One region of the Bradyrhizobium erythrophlei genome, then DNA from elsewhere that is predicted to be linked to it. Evidence: predicted binding sites of a transcription regulator. Region 1 holds the regulator's gene; the other holds the start of a gene.

Region 1 (7,897 bases):
AGATGTCGTTTGCGGCAACGCTTGGCCTTGTCGCGCTGGTTCAGATCGGCATGCCCCGCTTGTTCGCGACGCCGGAAAATTCGACGGCGGCCAAGGTCGCGCTGTGGGGCGGACGTGAACTGGTGACGCTGGCGCTCGCTTCGCTGGTTGCGGGTCTCGCCACCACGCCCTATGCCGCCTTTCATTTCCACCGGATCACGCCGTACGGTCTGCTTGCCAATCTCGCGGCGATGCCGGTGGTGTCCGCCATCGTGATGCCCGCGGGTATGCTCGGGCTTGTGGCGATGCCGTTCGGCTTTGACGGCTTCTTCTGGTGGCTGATGGGGGTCGGCATCGGCTGGATGATCGTGGTGACCGAGTGGGTCGCAGCGCTTCCCGGCGCCATCGGCCGGGTCTCGGCTTTCGGCACCGGGCCACTGATCGCCTCCAGCCTGGGAATTGTGCTGCTTGGACTGTTGCGGACGCCATTGCGCTGGCTTGGGGCCGGCTTGCTTGTGCTGTCGGTGATCGCCGTGATGGCTACGCCAAAACCGGACGTGCTGATTTCGGCTGACGGTCATAACGTCGCCGTCCGCGGCCGTGACGGGCGGCTGCACCTGATGAAGACGGCGAAAGATGCGTTCCTGGTCAAGGAATGGCTGGCGGCTGACGCCGACAGCCGGGATGCGACCGATGTTTCACTTGGCGATGGCGTGTCCTGTGACGGCGAAGGCTGCGTCGTGCCGATGGCCGACGGGCGCTTTGTCGCGCTGTCCTTAAAACCCGACGGGCTGGCGGACGACTGCGCCAGGACCGCCTTGATCGTGACGGCGAGCCCCGCGCCGCCGAGATGCCAGGCGACCGTGCTTGAACTGAAGCGATTGCGCGCGCAAGGCGCAATGGCGCTGCGCTGGACCAGGCGCGGACTTGTCATCGATGCGGTCAAGCCGAGGGGTGCAGACAGACCTTGGGCGCCAGCCACCGGTGATGCCGAGACCGACAGGGAGCTTGCCGTTGGAGGCGCCCCGGCGCGCCCGGCCGACGCTACACCGCCGGAGGCGGAGCTTCAGAGCGAGGACTGATGCTCCGTCGGCGCCGGCGGCCGATCAGGCGGCTGCGTGCTGGTCGTGGAAATCGTCGTTGCCGTGCAGTTCGAACGCACCAAGGTGGAATTCGTCGGTCTCGATTGGTTCACCCGACTCCGCCGCCAAGGGCGGCGAAGACGTCTGAACAAGGGTGAAGCGCGCGTTCGGAAACTGCTCCCAGATCGCGAGATCGTCAGGCGCCACCGTCAGCCATCCGAAGCGGAACATGTATCGGCCAGGCTCGGTGACGTGCCCGACCTGCTGCCATGTGACCTTATTGACCGGCAAAAGCGCCTCCTTTGCGAGATCCGCGGCCCGGCTGACCATCGTCTCCCGGTCGGCCGATTGAACGCAGCAATCCATGCGTTCGTTCCTCAAACGCATCGAGGTGCAAGGCGAAGGTCGTCAGGGCCAGCTTGAGCTGATTCAATTCCCTGACGCGCTTATCGTTCGAGGAACTCATGACGCACTAAACAAACTGGCTACTGCCCGTTGGCTTTCAGCCCGTGATCACCGGCCGCGGCTGCGGAGTGCCGGCGAGAACGGGGCGAGGGACGGCCTGCTTGATGGCAGGCAGCTGCAACACGGTCGCGCGTTGCCCCTCGCGGAGCAGCGTCACCAGCACATGGCTGCCGTCAGGAAATTCGATCGTGTCGTGATGACGATCGGTAAGATGGCGATCGATCTCGCCGAGCTTGCCGACCCGGAAGGCCGAGCGCCGTGTCCAGAACCAGCGGCTGTCGTATCTGACGTTGTCGGCAAAGGCGAGTTCCGTGCCCGGCAACAGGCAGACCGCGACTTCGGGTTCGGCTTCCGACGCAAAGCCCTTGGTGGACGTGCCGCGGAAGGTCGTGGTGATCAGCGTCTCGCCCGCTTTGGCAGGGCGCGTGGCGACGGCGTGCAGACTATAGTCACACATCGGATGGCTCCTCGCTTGAGATAGCCGGCCGCGTCTCTTCCATCGAAAAGAGGCGCCAGCCTCCATCTTGATGAACATTAGGGTGCGATTGTGTTGCCGCTTGGCGGCAATTCTGCGGCTTGCCGGTCGGCGTCGCATCACAAATTTGTTTTGCCAATACAATACGCTTTGAGGAACCTTTTGGTTCCGCGGAAATCGCCAGACACCGGTGTGTTTGCGGAAGGTGGGTCCGGAGCTCAGTATTTCCGGTAAAGGCCGATGAGCTTGCCCTGAATCTTGACCCGGTTCGGCGGCAGGATGCGGACTTCGTAGGCCGCATTCGCCGGCTCGAGTGCAATCGATGCACCGCGACGGCGGAAGCGCTTCAACGTGGCTTCCTCGTCGTCGATCAGGGCGACGACAATGTCGCCGGTGTCGGCGGTTTCGTTGCGCTGGATCAGCGCCATGTCGCCATCCAGGATTCCCGCTTCCACCATCGAGTCGCCGCGCACTTCGAGGGCATAATGTTCGCCCGCGCCGAGCATATCCGGCGGCACGCTGATGGTGTGGCTGCGGGTCTGCAACGCCTCGATCGGGGTGCCGGCCGCGATGCGGCCCATGACGGGCACGGCGACCGGACGGTTGCCATCGTCCTCCGCACCGGCGCTGGGGCCGCGAACCTTGCCAAGCGTGCCTTCGATGACGCTCGGGGTGAAACCCCGCCGGCTACCGCCGCCGGCGCTGGCCAGTTCCGGTAACTTGATGACTTCGATCGCGCGGGCGCGATTGGGGAGGCGGCGAATGAAGCCCCGCTCTTCGAGCGCGGTGATCAGACGGTGAATGCCGGATTTGGAGCGCAGGTCGAGGGCGTCCTTCATTTCGTCAAAAGAGGGCGGCACGCCCGACTCCTTCAGCCGTTCACTAATGAACCGCAGAAGTTCGTATTGTTTGCGTGTCAGCATCTCGACCAGTCCCCAGGTTGCTGTCGTTCAGTTTCCGAGACGTCTGGCGTTCAAGGCTTGAGGGAGCCCGAAGATCATCGCCAAACTTCAGAAACAAATCATGAACGAACACTATCTGTTCCATATGTGTTCCGCAACCACTTAATTTTTCGTCAATGAGGGCGAGCGCGCCGAGCGCTCGAACCCGCTCAGGCGGGGAGCCTGAGGATCTCGCAAACTCTGCCTGCGTCAGCCGCCGGCGCAAACGGCGGACGTATCAGAAGTGCCTGTGCCGCAGCGAGATTCCCAAGCAGCGAACTGTCCTGCTGATTGACCGGGGTTGCGATCAACGCGCCGTCCTCGCGTGTCGTAAGACGGGCGCGCAAATAGTCCTCGCGCTGATCGTTGGCCGACACGCCATGCCCCAACAGCGCAGATTCGGTGGTGTGATGGATCACTGTTTGGCCGCAGAGTTTGCGAATCAACGGCACGAGAAACAGGAACGCGCATACGTAAGACGATACGGGGTTGCCGGGCAGGCCGATCACGCGCATGTCCCCGAGGCGACCGTGCATTAGCGGCTTGCCGGGCCGCATGGCGATCCGCCAGAAGGCCATCGCCACGTTTTCGGCGTCGAGCGACTTCTTGACCAGGTCGTGGTCGCCGACCGAAGCCCCTCCGGTCGTGATCAGGACGTCGGCGCCGCTATCGCGCGCGCGGCGAATTCCGCTCCGGGTGGCCTCGAGCGTATCCGCGGCAATGCCGAGGTCGAGCACGTCGGCGCCTTCGGCCCGGGCGAGCGCCCGCAGCGCATAACCGTTGGAATAGACGATCTGGCCGGGCCCGGGGGTTTGACCCGGCATCACCAACTCGTCGCCGGTCGCCAGCAGCGCCACCTTTGGCCGGCGATGAACGGGCAGCAGAGGGTAGTTCATGGAGGCTGCGAGCGAGAGGTCGCGGTCGGAAAGCTCCTGGCCCGCCTTGAGCAACACGTCGCCTTCACGAAAGTCGACGCCGGCGCGGCGAATGTGGCGGCCGGCGATCGCGGCTTCGGTGATTTTGATCCCGTCGCCCTCGACCACGGTATCTTCCTGAATGATGACGGCATCGGCGCCTTCGGGGATCACGCCGCCGGTAAAGATGCGTACCGCCTCGCCCGCGCCTACGACGCGATCGAAAGGCCGTCCGGCGGCGATCTCGCCGATGACCTTGAGGGGTGTGCCGGCTTGCCTGGCATCTGTCGCGCGGACCGCATAGCCGTCCATGGCCGACATCGCCTGCGGCGGCTGGGTACGCAGTGCGGCCAGATCGCGCGCCAGAATGCGCTTGAAAGCCAAATCCAGCGCAGTCATTTCCTCGGGCAGTGCTTCGGCGCCCGAAAGAACCGCGGCCAGGGCATCGGCGACCGGCATCAGTGCCACGACAGGACTCCGCGAATGAACACGTTCAAACCGCCTTCCTAGATTCCGAGCGCTTGAAGCGCGCGAGCGACGTCGCCGGACGAGGTGACCCGAACCGCCTTGAGGCCGCGCTCGCAGGCACCCCTGATGTTTTCGTCGAGATCGTCGAAGAACACAATGCGTTCCGCCGGCACGCCGATGGCCTGCACGACGTGATCATAGGCTTCCGCGTCCGGCTTTCGAAGCCCGATGGTGGATGATAGAAAAATCTGATGGAAATGGCCGAGCACTTCCGCATATTGAACGGAAAAATAGGCGCCATGCACCGCGTTCGTATTCGAGAACGCATAGAGCGGCAGGTGTTTCGCGGCGCGGGCGAGCAGGGTTTTGATCCCGGGTATTTCGCCGACAAAGATCGCGTTCCAGCCGTCGACAAATTGCGCGTCGGAGAGTTCCACACCGAGAGAGGATCTTAAGCCGGCAAAGAAGGCCTCGTCGCTGATCTCGCCCTTCTCGTGCTGGTGGTACAATTCCCCGCGCAGGAAGCGCTGTCCAAGCAGGACAGGTTCGCATCCAGCCTGGCGGGCCCAATGGTGAAGGGTGCGGTCGAAATCGATATCGAGCACCACCCGCCCGAGATCGAACAGCAAGGCGTCGGCGTCGCCGGGCGAAAGTGGTGGCTGGTTCACGGCTGGTTGCCTGCCATCAGATCGGCGCCGCTAACTCGTCAATACCGATAAGGCTCGATGTCGAGAAGCGGGAAGGCGGAGAAGACGCCCGGCAGGTTGGTCGGCATCGCTGGGTGCAGATAGGATTTATCGAGCTCGGCATATTTGGTGACGCCCAACAGGCCAAGCGTGCGGAGCACCTCGTCTTCCAACAGCTCGAGCATCCGCACGATGCCGCTTTCACCGGCAGCCGCCAGCGCCCAGCATTGCAACCGGCCGATGCCGACGAGGTCCGCGCCCAGGATCATTGCCTTGACGATGTCGGTGCCGCGGCAGAACGAACCGTCGACCATGATTTTCGCGCGGCCTTTGACGGCGCTCGCGATCTCCGGCAACACATGCATGGAGCCGCGGCCGTGATCGAGCTGGCGGCCGCCATGGTTGGAGACGTAAATCCATTCGACGCCATGATCGACCGCGATCGCCGCGTCCTCGGCGGTGGCGATGCCCTTGATGATCAGCGGAATCTTGTACTTGTCCTTGATGAGCTTGACGGTGCGCCAGTCGAGGCCCTTCTGGAAGTCGCCGCCGGTGGCGCGCAGGCGGCTTTCGCGTACATAGCGCTTGGCGATATCGCGTTCGCGGCGGCTGTAATGGGCGGTGTCGACGGTGAGGCAGAAAGCCGTATAGCCGCTTGCAATCGCGCGGCTGACGCGATCTTCGACGAAGGCGTCGTCGCCGCGGACGTAGAGCTGGTAGATGCGCAAGGCGTCCGGCGCTGCCTGGGCGACCTTTTCAAGGCCCGGTTCGGAGACCGAGCTCAACATATGGGCCGCGCCAAACCGTCCGACACCGCGGGAAACACTGGCGGCTGCCCCTTCAGGATCGAAGATTTCCAGCGCGCCGACCGGCGCCATCATGACGGGAAGGCGCAATTTGCGGCCGAACACTTCGGTCGTGGCGTCGATACGAGCAACATTGCGCAACACCCGTGGCCTGAACGCGAGCTCGTCGAGCGCCGAGCGGTTGCGGCGTATCGTGGTTTCGGTTTCGGACGCGCCGATGATGTAGTCCCAGGCGTTCTGGTTGAGATTGGCGCGCGCCTTGTTCACGAACTCATGAAGATTCTGGAACGGCTCGGCGCTGGCGCCAAGTTCGGTGCTTGTCGGGATACGGGTCACTTCGTTCATGTTTCTTCTCCTTGTATTTCCGACGACGTTCGTTTCGAAGAAGCCCGGCCGCTAGTGGAGTGGATTTGACATTCGCTAGGCGCCTAGCCGCGAGTCGGAAAAGCGAATGTCAAATCCAAAACTCCACTAGCGAACTTTTTATTTGCCAGTGGTCCTTTGATTCTAACATTCGCAAAAGTGGAGGCTGAGAAGGGATGCGGCTTGCAGCCCGGCTCCTTGGCCGCCGCGGCGCCGTTCTCCTTGATCGCGGCCAGGAAATTCTCGCGTTCGGCAGGCACGATATCGAGATCGACCGCGTTGACGAACATTCCGGCCGATTGCGCTTCGACACGCTGTCCGACCGGCAGCAGGATGAAGCAGGTGGCCGAAATCGCAAGCGTTGCGGCAGCCGCAGAAATTGACTTGAACATGTGATGATCCTCCCCGAGCGTTGCCCCGGATTATTTCCGGTTGAAAGCGCAGGCAAGCGTGCCATTCAAGGCCCAGCCGTCCTGCACCATCGCTATCCATAACCTATTGCGCGGAGGCAGTTAAGCCTTGTGGCGGCCCCTGAGCGCATGCCAGTCGCCTTGGCGATGCGCGGTTGACCGCCTTGCGCCGGCACTGCCATCCTCGCGCCTGTGCTGACGAAGATCAGCCGGTATTACCGGGAGGAAGGTCCATGATGTTTCGCAAAATCCGCTGGCTTTTCGCCGCAGCGCTATTGGGCTGCTCGACAGCCCAGGCTTCCGACATTCGCCGCGTTGTCGTAGGCCTCGATGCCGACAACAAGTCGGTCGTGATGTTCGACAACCGGATGCCGTTGCAGGCGGGGCCTTACGGCCTGCAATCGACCAATCTGTGGGTCACCAATTCCTATCCAATCGGATTCTCGTTCAAGGATGACACCGCATCGATTCCAGTCGGCGTATCTCCGCTCGACAACGGCACGAAATTCCGCGTGGTAGAGTTTCCGCCGCTCGACGCCGCCACCGAAGCCAGGATGGAACCCGGCCTTCTCATGAAAGCGGTTGGCCCGGTGGCGCCGGCCAAAGGCCGGCCGGTCACACATCCGTTGATGCACCGGACGCGCAGCGTCGATTACGCGGTGGTGTTGTCAGGCGAGATCGACATGATGCTCGACGATGCCACGGTTCATCTGAAACCTGGCGACACGATCGTCCAGCAGGCCACCAATCACGCATGGGTCAATCACGGAACTGAGACTTGCCGGATCCTGTTCGTGCTGATGGACTCCAAACAGCCGTGAGCAGGAGAGTCGTTTTCCCGACGATTCCGCCTATCCTTGCGGCAATTACAAATTGGAAATGTAGCCGATTTCCGGTTTCTCAGGCGTCTGCGAAGCGCCTATAGTCCGTTGTGTCCTAAGGGGCCTGCTGACACGGAAATACCGATGAGGCGGCAGGAGGCCGGGCGACGCGGCGCTCTCAAAGCGGCCTTAATGCTAGCGGAAGAGTGTCGCGAACGACCGGTTTGACCGGCTAACCAACGAACGTCGCGGGCCGGTCCAAGGACGACCGGCCGAACCAACCATTAAGGCTCGCCATGCGAAAGAACTCCCTGTTTCTCCTCGGTACGGTTACAGGCATCTGCCTTACCCTTGCGTTCAGCGGGCCACAGGGCAGCCATCTGGTTGCGGTGGCCAAAGCCAAGGTGGAGGGCGATATCTATTCGCAGCTCAACCTGTTTGGCGATGTGTTCGAGCGCGTCAGAGCCGACTACGTCGAGAAGCCGGA
Region 2 (7,897 bases), 3.2 Mb from region 1:
CATCGGCGTTCCAGCGCCCCTCGCCGACCCAGACCAGCGAACCCACCATCGAGCGCACCTGGCTGTGCAGGAACGAGCGCGCCGAGGTCAGGATATCGACCGCATCGCCGTTTCTGACGACATCGAGCTGGTCCAGTGTCCGCACCGGCGATTTCGCCTGACATTCGGTGTCGCGAAACGTCGTGAAATCGTGCTTGCCGACCAGCCGTTGCGCGGCCGCATGCATCGCATCGCTGTCGAGCGGCCGCGGCAGCCGCCAGACGCGGCCGATATCGAGCGCGAGATTGGCGCGGGTGTTCCTGATCCGGTAGCGGTAGTGGCGCTTCTTGGCGGAGAAACGCGCCTCGAAATCATCGGCCACAATGTCCGCCGACAGCACGCCGATCGGGTGCGGCCGCAAATGCGCGTTGAGCCCGTCGCGAAATCGTCCGGGCACGAAATGCTTGGCGATGTCGCAATGCGCGACCTGCCCTAGCGCATGCACGCCGGCATCGGTGCGGCCGGCGCCATGCACGCGCACGTCTTCGCCGCAAATCGCTTTCACCGCGGTCTCCAGCGCGCCCTGCACCGAAGGCCCGTTCTCCTGGATTTGCCAGCCGCTATAGGGGGCGCCGTCGTATTCGAGGATGAGTTTGTAGCGGGGCATCAGGTGAGCCACGCCGGCGGCTTGAGCTGGGTGCCGCGTAAAAATTCTTCCGTTTTCATCGGCTGCTTGCCGGCGCGCTGCAACTCGACGATACGCAAGGCACCTTGCGCGCAAGCGACCGTGAGGCGATCGTCCAGCACCGCGCCCGGTTGGCCGGAGCCGGAAGCGACTTCACAGCGCAGAATCTTGACGCGTTGGTTTGCGCCTTCAAGCGGCATCTCGCACCACGCGCCCGGAAATGGCGACAATCCGTGAATATGGCGCAGCACCGCGCGAGCCGGCTTGTTCCAGTCGATATGCGCTTCAGCTTTATCGATTTTGGCGGCATAAGTGACGCCTTCGCTCGCTTGCGGCGTCAACTGCAGCGTACCTCGTTCGAGCGCGCCCATCGCCCGTGCCATCAGGTCGCCGCCGAGCGGCGCCAGCGCATCGTGCAGGTCAGATGCGGTCATCATATCCGTGACGGCTAAGCGTTCTGCCATCGCCACATCGCCGGTGTCGAGCCCGACGTCCATCTTCATCACCATCACACCGCTCTCCGCATCATCAGCCATGATAGCGCGGTTGATCGGAGCGGCCCCGCGCCAGCGCGGCAGCAGCGACGCGTGAAGGTTGAAGCAGCCGAGTTTTGGCGCGTCCAAAATTGCCTGCGGCAGGATCATGCCATAGGCGACGACGACAGCCGCGTCTGCGTCATGCGTGCGAAATTCGTCGAGCGCGTCCAGCGTTTTCAGCGTCGACGGCGTCAGCACGGGAATGCCGAGCCGATGCGCCTCCTGTTCGACCGGACTTTGTTGCAACTTCATGCCGCGGCCGGCGGGTTTCGCCGCGCGGGTATAGACGGCCGCGATCTCGTGGCCCTGCGCCACAAGCTCCAGCAACGTCGGCACCGCGAAGTCCGGCGTACCCATGAAGATCAGGCGGAGGGGCATCGGCCCTAGTCCTCTGCGCGCTTGGCAGCCTTGGTGAACTTCTTCAGCACGCGGTCGCGCTTGAGCTTCGACAGATAGTCGACGAACAACACGCCGTTGAGATGGTCGATCTCGTGCTGGATGCAGGTGGCGTAAAGCCCTTCCGCATCTTCCTCGTGTACCTTGCCATCGAGATCGGTGAAGCGCACACGCACCTTCGCCGGCCGCTCGACCTCCTCGTAATATTCGGGGATCGAGAGACATCCTTCCTCGTAGATCGAGGTCTCTTCCGAGGACGAAATAATCTCGGGATTGATGAAGACGCGCGGCTGCGGATTGACTTCGCCCTCTTCGTCTTTCTTGGCAAGGTCCATTGTGATCAGCCGCAACGGCTGCGCGACCTGGATCGCGGCGAGCCCGATGCCCGGCGCGTCGTACATGGTCTCGAACATGTCGTCGGCCAGTTTTCGGATCTGGTCGGTGACTTTCGTCACCGGCTTGGAGACCAGCCGCAACTGTTTGTCGGGAAGGATGATGATCGGTCGTAAAGCCATGGCGCGCGATTTACGGGGATCAAGTCAGGCGGTCAATGCGGCGGGAGAGCCGTTTACCCCCTCTTAACCATGATTGTTAGGGAAGCATTAACCAAGAAAATTTACCCGATATTTACCATAAATGTTCCCTCTTCGTTCGTGTTCAAGGCCGAATCGGATACTAAGAGCGGCATGAACGAGATTCTTTTCATGGTCGGCGCCATGCCGATCCGCACCGGCGAAGCGCTGATCGGTTTTGGCGTGCTCGCGCTCATCCTGCTCCTTGTCATCGCCATCGTGGTTGCGCGATCCGGCCGCCGCGGGGCCGCGCTGGCGATGGCGCAGGCGATCCGCGCCGACGAACTTGAGGAGCGCCTGAGCGAAATGCTGCGCGCCCAAAGCGAAGCCACCGGCCGCGTCGACGCCATGGGGCAGGCTCTGGCCGGACGGCAGGCCGAAATGGCCCGCGCCGTCTCCGAGCGGCTCGATTCGGTAACGCACCGTGTCGGCCAATCCATGGAACAGACCACGCGCCACACCATGGATTCGCTCCGCGTGCTGCACGAACGGCTCGGCATCATCGACAATGCGCACAAGAATCTCACCGACCTGACGTCGCAGGTGACGACGCTGCGCGATGTGCTCGCCAACAAACAGTCGCGCGGCGCCTTCGGTCAGGCGCGGATGGAAGCGATCGTCCAGGATGGCATGCCGAAAGGCGCTTACGAATTCCAGCACACGCTTTCGACCGGAAAGCGGCCGGATTGTGTGGTGTTCCTGCCTGACCAGCGGCCGCTTTGCATCGACGCCAAATTCCCGCTGGAAGCGATCACCGCCCTGCACGATGCCCGCAGCGACGAGGAAAAGAAGATCGCCGCGCAACGGCTGCGCGGCGACATCATGAAACATGTCGGCGACATCGCCGAAAAGTACCTGATCGCCGGCGAGACCCAGGACACGGCGCTGATGTTCGTGCCGTCGGAATCGGTCTACGCCGAAATCCACGATCATTTCGACGACGTGATCCAGAAGGCCTACCGCGCCCGCGTGGTACTGGTCTCGCCCTCGCTCCTGATGCTCGCGATCCAGGTGATGCAGCAGATCCTGAAAGACGCTCGGATGCGCGATGCCGCGGACCAGATCCGCACCGAAGTGCTGAACCTCGGCGACGACCTCGGACGCCTGCGCGAACGCGTGCTGAAGCTGCAAAAACACTTCTCCGACGTCAACGAGGACGTCCGGCAAGTCCTGATTTCGGCCGACAAGATCGAAAAGCGCGCCGGCCGGATCGAGGAACTCGACTTCAGCAAGGATGCGCCCCCCGAGCCGCCGCGTCTCGTCAAGCCGGGCACGCCCGAACTGTTTCCGTTGCCCCGCAAGTTGCAGGCGGGGGAGTAGCCTTCACCTCGCCGCACACCGCCAGCCAGAATCTGCTAACACCGCGGCATGACAGCCCCGGACACCGCATCACAGGCGCCCTCATCATCCGCCGACACGCCCTCCTCCTGGCGCGATGGCCTCGCCGTCTACCTGCAGCCCCGCGTACTGATTGTGCTGTTTCTCGGCTTTTCGTCCGGCCTGCCGCTGGCGCTGTCGGGATCGACGCTTCTGATCTGGATGCGCGAGGCCGGCGTCGATCTCGGCACCATCGGGCTGTTTGCGCTGGTCGGCACGCCCTATACCTTGAAATTCCTCTGGGCGCCGCTGGTCGACGCCCTGCACGTGCCGTTCTTCACCCATGCATTCGGACGCCGCCGCGGCTGGCTGTTGGTGTCCCAACTTCTGCTGATCGGCTCGATCCTGCTGCTGGCGCTGACCGACCCCGCGCGATCGGCCGCCTTCGTCGCATTCGCCGCGCTGCTGGTGGCGGCGATGTCGTCGACGCAAGACATCGTCGTCGATGCCTTTCGCGTCGAAAGCCTGCCCGAAAGCGAGCAGGCCGCCGGCATGGCCGCCTATGTTGCAGCCTACCGCATCGGCATGCTGGTCTCGACCGCCGGCGCGCTGTTTCTTGTCAGCGCCTATGAAGGCGCAGGCATCACGCGTACCTCGGCCTGGATGTGGGGCTATGTGACCATGGCCGCACTGGTCCTGATCGGGACCGTGACCGCACTCGCGGCCACCGAGCCGGAACCATCCGTTCGCGCGGACGCCGCGACCAGCACCCAGACCGCGTTCACGCGCGTCCTCCATGCCGCGACCGGCGCGTTCTCCGAATTCCTTCTGCGCCAGGATGCGCTTGCGGCGCTGGCGTTCGTGGTGCTGTTCAAGTTCACCGACGCGTTTTCCGGTTCGATGACCGCGCCGTTCGTGATCGATCTCGGCTTTTCCCGCAACGATTACGCCGCCATTGTCAAAGGCGTCGGGCTTGCCGCGACGTTGATCGGCGGCTTTGCCGGCGGGTTCGTGGCGCGGCGCTATTCGCTGGCCGCAAGCCTGTGGATCGGCGGTGTGCTCCAGGCGGTCGCCAACCTTTCTTTCTCGTGGCTCGCGATCGTCGGCGTCAACCAGTGGGCTCTGGTGCTGGCGATCACGGCTGAAAACTTCACCAGTGCCATCGGCACCGTGATCTTTGTCGCCTACCTCTCAGCGCTGTGCCGGAATCCGCTGCACACCGCGACCCAATATGCGCTGCTCACAGCACTTGCCGCCGTCGGGCGCACCTATCTCTCATCCGGCGCGGGCTATGTGGCGAAAGCGACCGGATGGCCGCTGTTCTTTGCGATCTGCGTCGTGGTCGCGGTCCCGAGCCTGTTGCTGCTCACATACTTGCAGCGGCGCGGACATTTCGAGGCGCTTGGCCCGATCAAGGTCTAGTGCTTGCTCACCACGCTCCACTTGGTGACGATCGCCTCGCTCATCTGTCCGGCAGCTTCGGCACAGGCAACTTCGTCCACCCGGAGCGAGATTTCCTTGCCGACGAATCCTTTCAGCTTGGCGATATCGGCGTCGCCGCTGGTGACGATCTGAAACGTCTCGGGGCCGGTCTCAAGCCCGCATAGGCCGCCGGGCGGCGGCAAACGATGCGGCTGGCTGGTGAGTTGATAGGTCGCCGCTGGCTTGCCCTTCTTGCCACCCCGGCTGCGAAGCGCATTGAGCTCGCCCGACAGGATGTCGCCGGCCTTGATCAAGGTGCCGGCCTTGTTGCTGCCTTCGGTGACGGGCTGATCCTGCTGTTGTGCGTGCAAGCCCGGCAACGTCAATGCCGCTGCCATCGCTGCACCCAAAGCCAGTCGTTTGCCGAATCCTCGTTTCGTCATTTCACCAATTTCCGTGGTTTTGGCTAAAACAGGGTTCGCTGCCGCATCGCCGCGGATAACGTTCCCTCGTCGAGATAATCGAGTTCGCCGCCGACCGGCACGCCATGGGCCAATCGCGTGACCCTGACATTGGCTTCCTGCAAGAGGTCGGTGATGTAGTGCGCGGTGGTCTGGCCGTCGACGGTCGCATTCAGCGCCAGGATGATTTCACCCACCTGCGGCTCGTGCGCACGTTTGACCAGTGCGTCGATCGTGAGATCCTGCGGGCCGACGCCATCGAGCGGCGACAGCGTCGCGCCAAGCACGTGATAGAGACCATTGGAGGCGTTCGCCCGCTCCAGCGCCCAGAGATCGGCAACGTCGGCGACCACGACGATGATCGACTGGTCGCGCCTGGGATCGGTACACACCGTGCAGGGGTTTTGCGTGTCGATGTTGCCGCAGGTCTTGCAGACCTGAATTTTACCAATTGCCACCTGAAGCGCTGAGGACAGCGGCGTCATCAGCGCCTCGCGCTTCTTGATCAGATGCAGTGCCGCGCGCCGCGCCGAGCGCGGTCCCAGTCCGGGCAACCGCGCCAATAGCTGGATCAAGCGTTCGATTTCGGGGCCGGCAACCGCAGAGGCCATAGGCTAGTGGTCCGATTCTAACATTCGCTACCTGTTGCGGCGGGTACCTTTGCGAATGTTAGAATCAAAGGACCACTAGAAAACATAGAATATCTAGTGGAGTTTGGGTTTGACATTCGCTTTACGAATTCGCGGCTGGGTTTGAACGCGAATGTCAAACCCACTCCACCAGCCGATACTTCCCTAACCAAGACCGAGGCCGGGCGGCAAACCGAGACCGCCGGTCAGCGCCTGCATCTTTTCCTGCATGGCAATTTCCGCCTTGCGCCGCGCGTCGCCATGCGCGGTCACGAGCAGATCCTCGAGGATTTCGCGCTCCTCCGCCTTGATCAGGGACGGATCGATCTTGACGGCCTTGACCTCCATCTTCGCAGTCATCCGCACGCTGACCAGACCGCCGCCGGAAATGCCTTCGACCTCGACCTGGCCGAGTTCCTCCTGCATCGCCTGCATCTTCGATTGCAGTTGCGCCGCCTGCTTCATCATGCCGAGAAAGTCAGCCATCGACGTTCCTTTTGAAATCCTTACGCGTCGTCGCCGTCGACGCTATCGGCGGGGTCATCGCCATCATCACTATCAGCATGGGATTCCGGCGGCTCGGCGGCAAGGTGGCGCACCTCGACGACTTTCGCACCGGGGAATCGCGCCAGCACTTCCCTTACCCTTGGATCGGTTTCGGCAGCGCGCTCGCGCTTGTTTTTCGCGGCTTCGCTTTGCGAGCGCAGCGTCGGCTGTCCGGCTTCGTTGGACACCACCACGGTCCAGCGCCGGCCCGTCCACAGCTCCAGTTTGCGCGAAAGGTCGTTGATCAGCGTGCGTTGGGCGTGGCGTTCCAGCGCGACCTCAAGCCGACCGTCCTCGAAGCGAATGAGCCGCACGTCGGCCTCTAACGCTCCCTTGGTCATCAGATCGCGCTTTTCGCCTGCGAGCGCCACGAGTTCCGGAAAGCTCGCGACCCGGACAGTTGGCGCGGCTTGAGCCTCGGGCGATGGCGCCGTCATTTGCGGCCGCATCGCTGGCTCCGCGTTCGCACGCGGTGCAGGAGCGGACCGCACTGGCGAGGATGACAGCGTTGACGCCGGCGCGGCCGGAGCCGGGCGCGGAGCAGCATTTCCCACCGCAGCCGGCGACGCACCGCCGCCCTGCTCGATCATCCGGATCGCCTCATCCGGCGTCGGCATGTCCGCCACATAGGCGATGCGCACCAGCACCATTTCCGCGGCAGCCGCGGGACGCGTGGCGTCGCGCACCTCGGCGGTGCCCTTGAGCAGCATCTGCCACATCCGCGACAGCACCCGCATGGAAATCTTCGTTGCGAAATCCCGCGCGCGTTTGCGCTCGGTTTCACCAAACGCGACGTTGTCGGCGATCGCCGGCACGATCTTGACGCGGGTGACGAAGTTGACGAATTCGGCGAGGTCCGACAGCACCACGACCGGATCGGCGCCGGTGTCGTATTGTTCGCGGAATTCCTTGAAGGCGCTGGCGATGTCACCGCGAACCAGGCTCTCGAACAGATCGATCACGCGCGTGCGATCCGCAAGCCCCAGCATCTGCCGCACGGCGTCGGCGCGCACCGGACCCGCCGCATGCGCGATCGCCTGATCGAGCAGCGACAGCGAGTCCCGCACCGAGCCTTCGGCCGCACGCGCGATGATACCAAGCGCCTCGGGCTCGGCCTCGACGCCCTCTTTCGACGCGATGTTGGCGAGATGGGCCATCAGCACATCCGCCTCGACCCGGCGCAGGTCGAAGCGCTGGCAGCGCGACAGCACCGTGACCGGAACTTTCCGGATTTCGGTGGTGGCGAAAACGAACTTTGCGTGCTCCGGCGGCTCTTCCAGCGTTTTCAGAAACGCGTTGAAGGCTGCGGTCGAGAGCATATGGACTTCGTCGATGATGTAGACCTTGTAGCGCG

Evidence for each region. The regulator LexA, encoded in region 1, represses DNA repair genes until DNA is damaged. The targets are predictions, from matches to a motif close to TGTTCNNNNTGTGTTCNG.
Region 2: a site for LexA is predicted at 2,234-2,251, ahead of BUA38_RS15960 (DNA recombination protein RmuC). Genes of this name have one in related genera too.

Annotation. Positions count from the first base shown of each region.
Region 1 covers NZ_LT670849.1:6,623,283-6,631,179, forward strand. The annotation lists partial or broken gene BUA38_RS31825 (ComEC/Rec2 family competence protein) at 1-1,061, shown strand, start outside; gene BUA38_RS31830 (hypothetical protein) at 1,086-1,427, opposite strand; gene BUA38_RS31835 (hypothetical protein) at 1,564-1,983, opposite strand; gene lexA (transcriptional repressor LexA) at 2,220-2,924, opposite strand; gene glp (gephyrin-like molybdotransferase Glp) at 3,113-4,324, opposite strand; gene BUA38_RS31850 (HAD-IA family hydrolase) at 4,363-4,992, opposite strand; gene BUA38_RS31855 (alpha-hydroxy acid oxidase) at 5,031-6,161, opposite strand; gene BUA38_RS31860 (hypothetical protein) at 6,245-6,571, opposite strand; gene BUA38_RS31865 (cupin domain-containing protein) at 6,823-7,410, shown strand; gene BUA38_RS31870 (S41 family peptidase) at 7,707-7,897, shown strand, end outside.
Region 2 covers NZ_LT670849.1:3,412,336-3,420,232, reverse strand. The annotation lists gene truA (tRNA pseudouridine(38-40) synthase TruA) at 1-646, opposite strand, end outside; gene fmt (methionyl-tRNA formyltransferase) at 646-1,578, opposite strand; gene def (peptide deformylase) at 1,584-2,111, opposite strand; gene BUA38_RS15960 (DNA recombination protein RmuC) at 2,283-3,488, shown strand; gene BUA38_RS15955 (AmpG family muropeptide MFS transporter) at 3,537-4,907, shown strand; gene BUA38_RS15950 (hypothetical protein) at 4,904-5,350, opposite strand; gene recR (recombination mediator RecR) at 5,374-5,979, opposite strand; gene BUA38_RS15940 (YbaB/EbfC family nucleoid-associated protein) at 6,163-6,483, opposite strand; gene BUA38_RS15935 (DNA polymerase III subunit gamma/tau) at 6,504-7,897, opposite strand, start outside.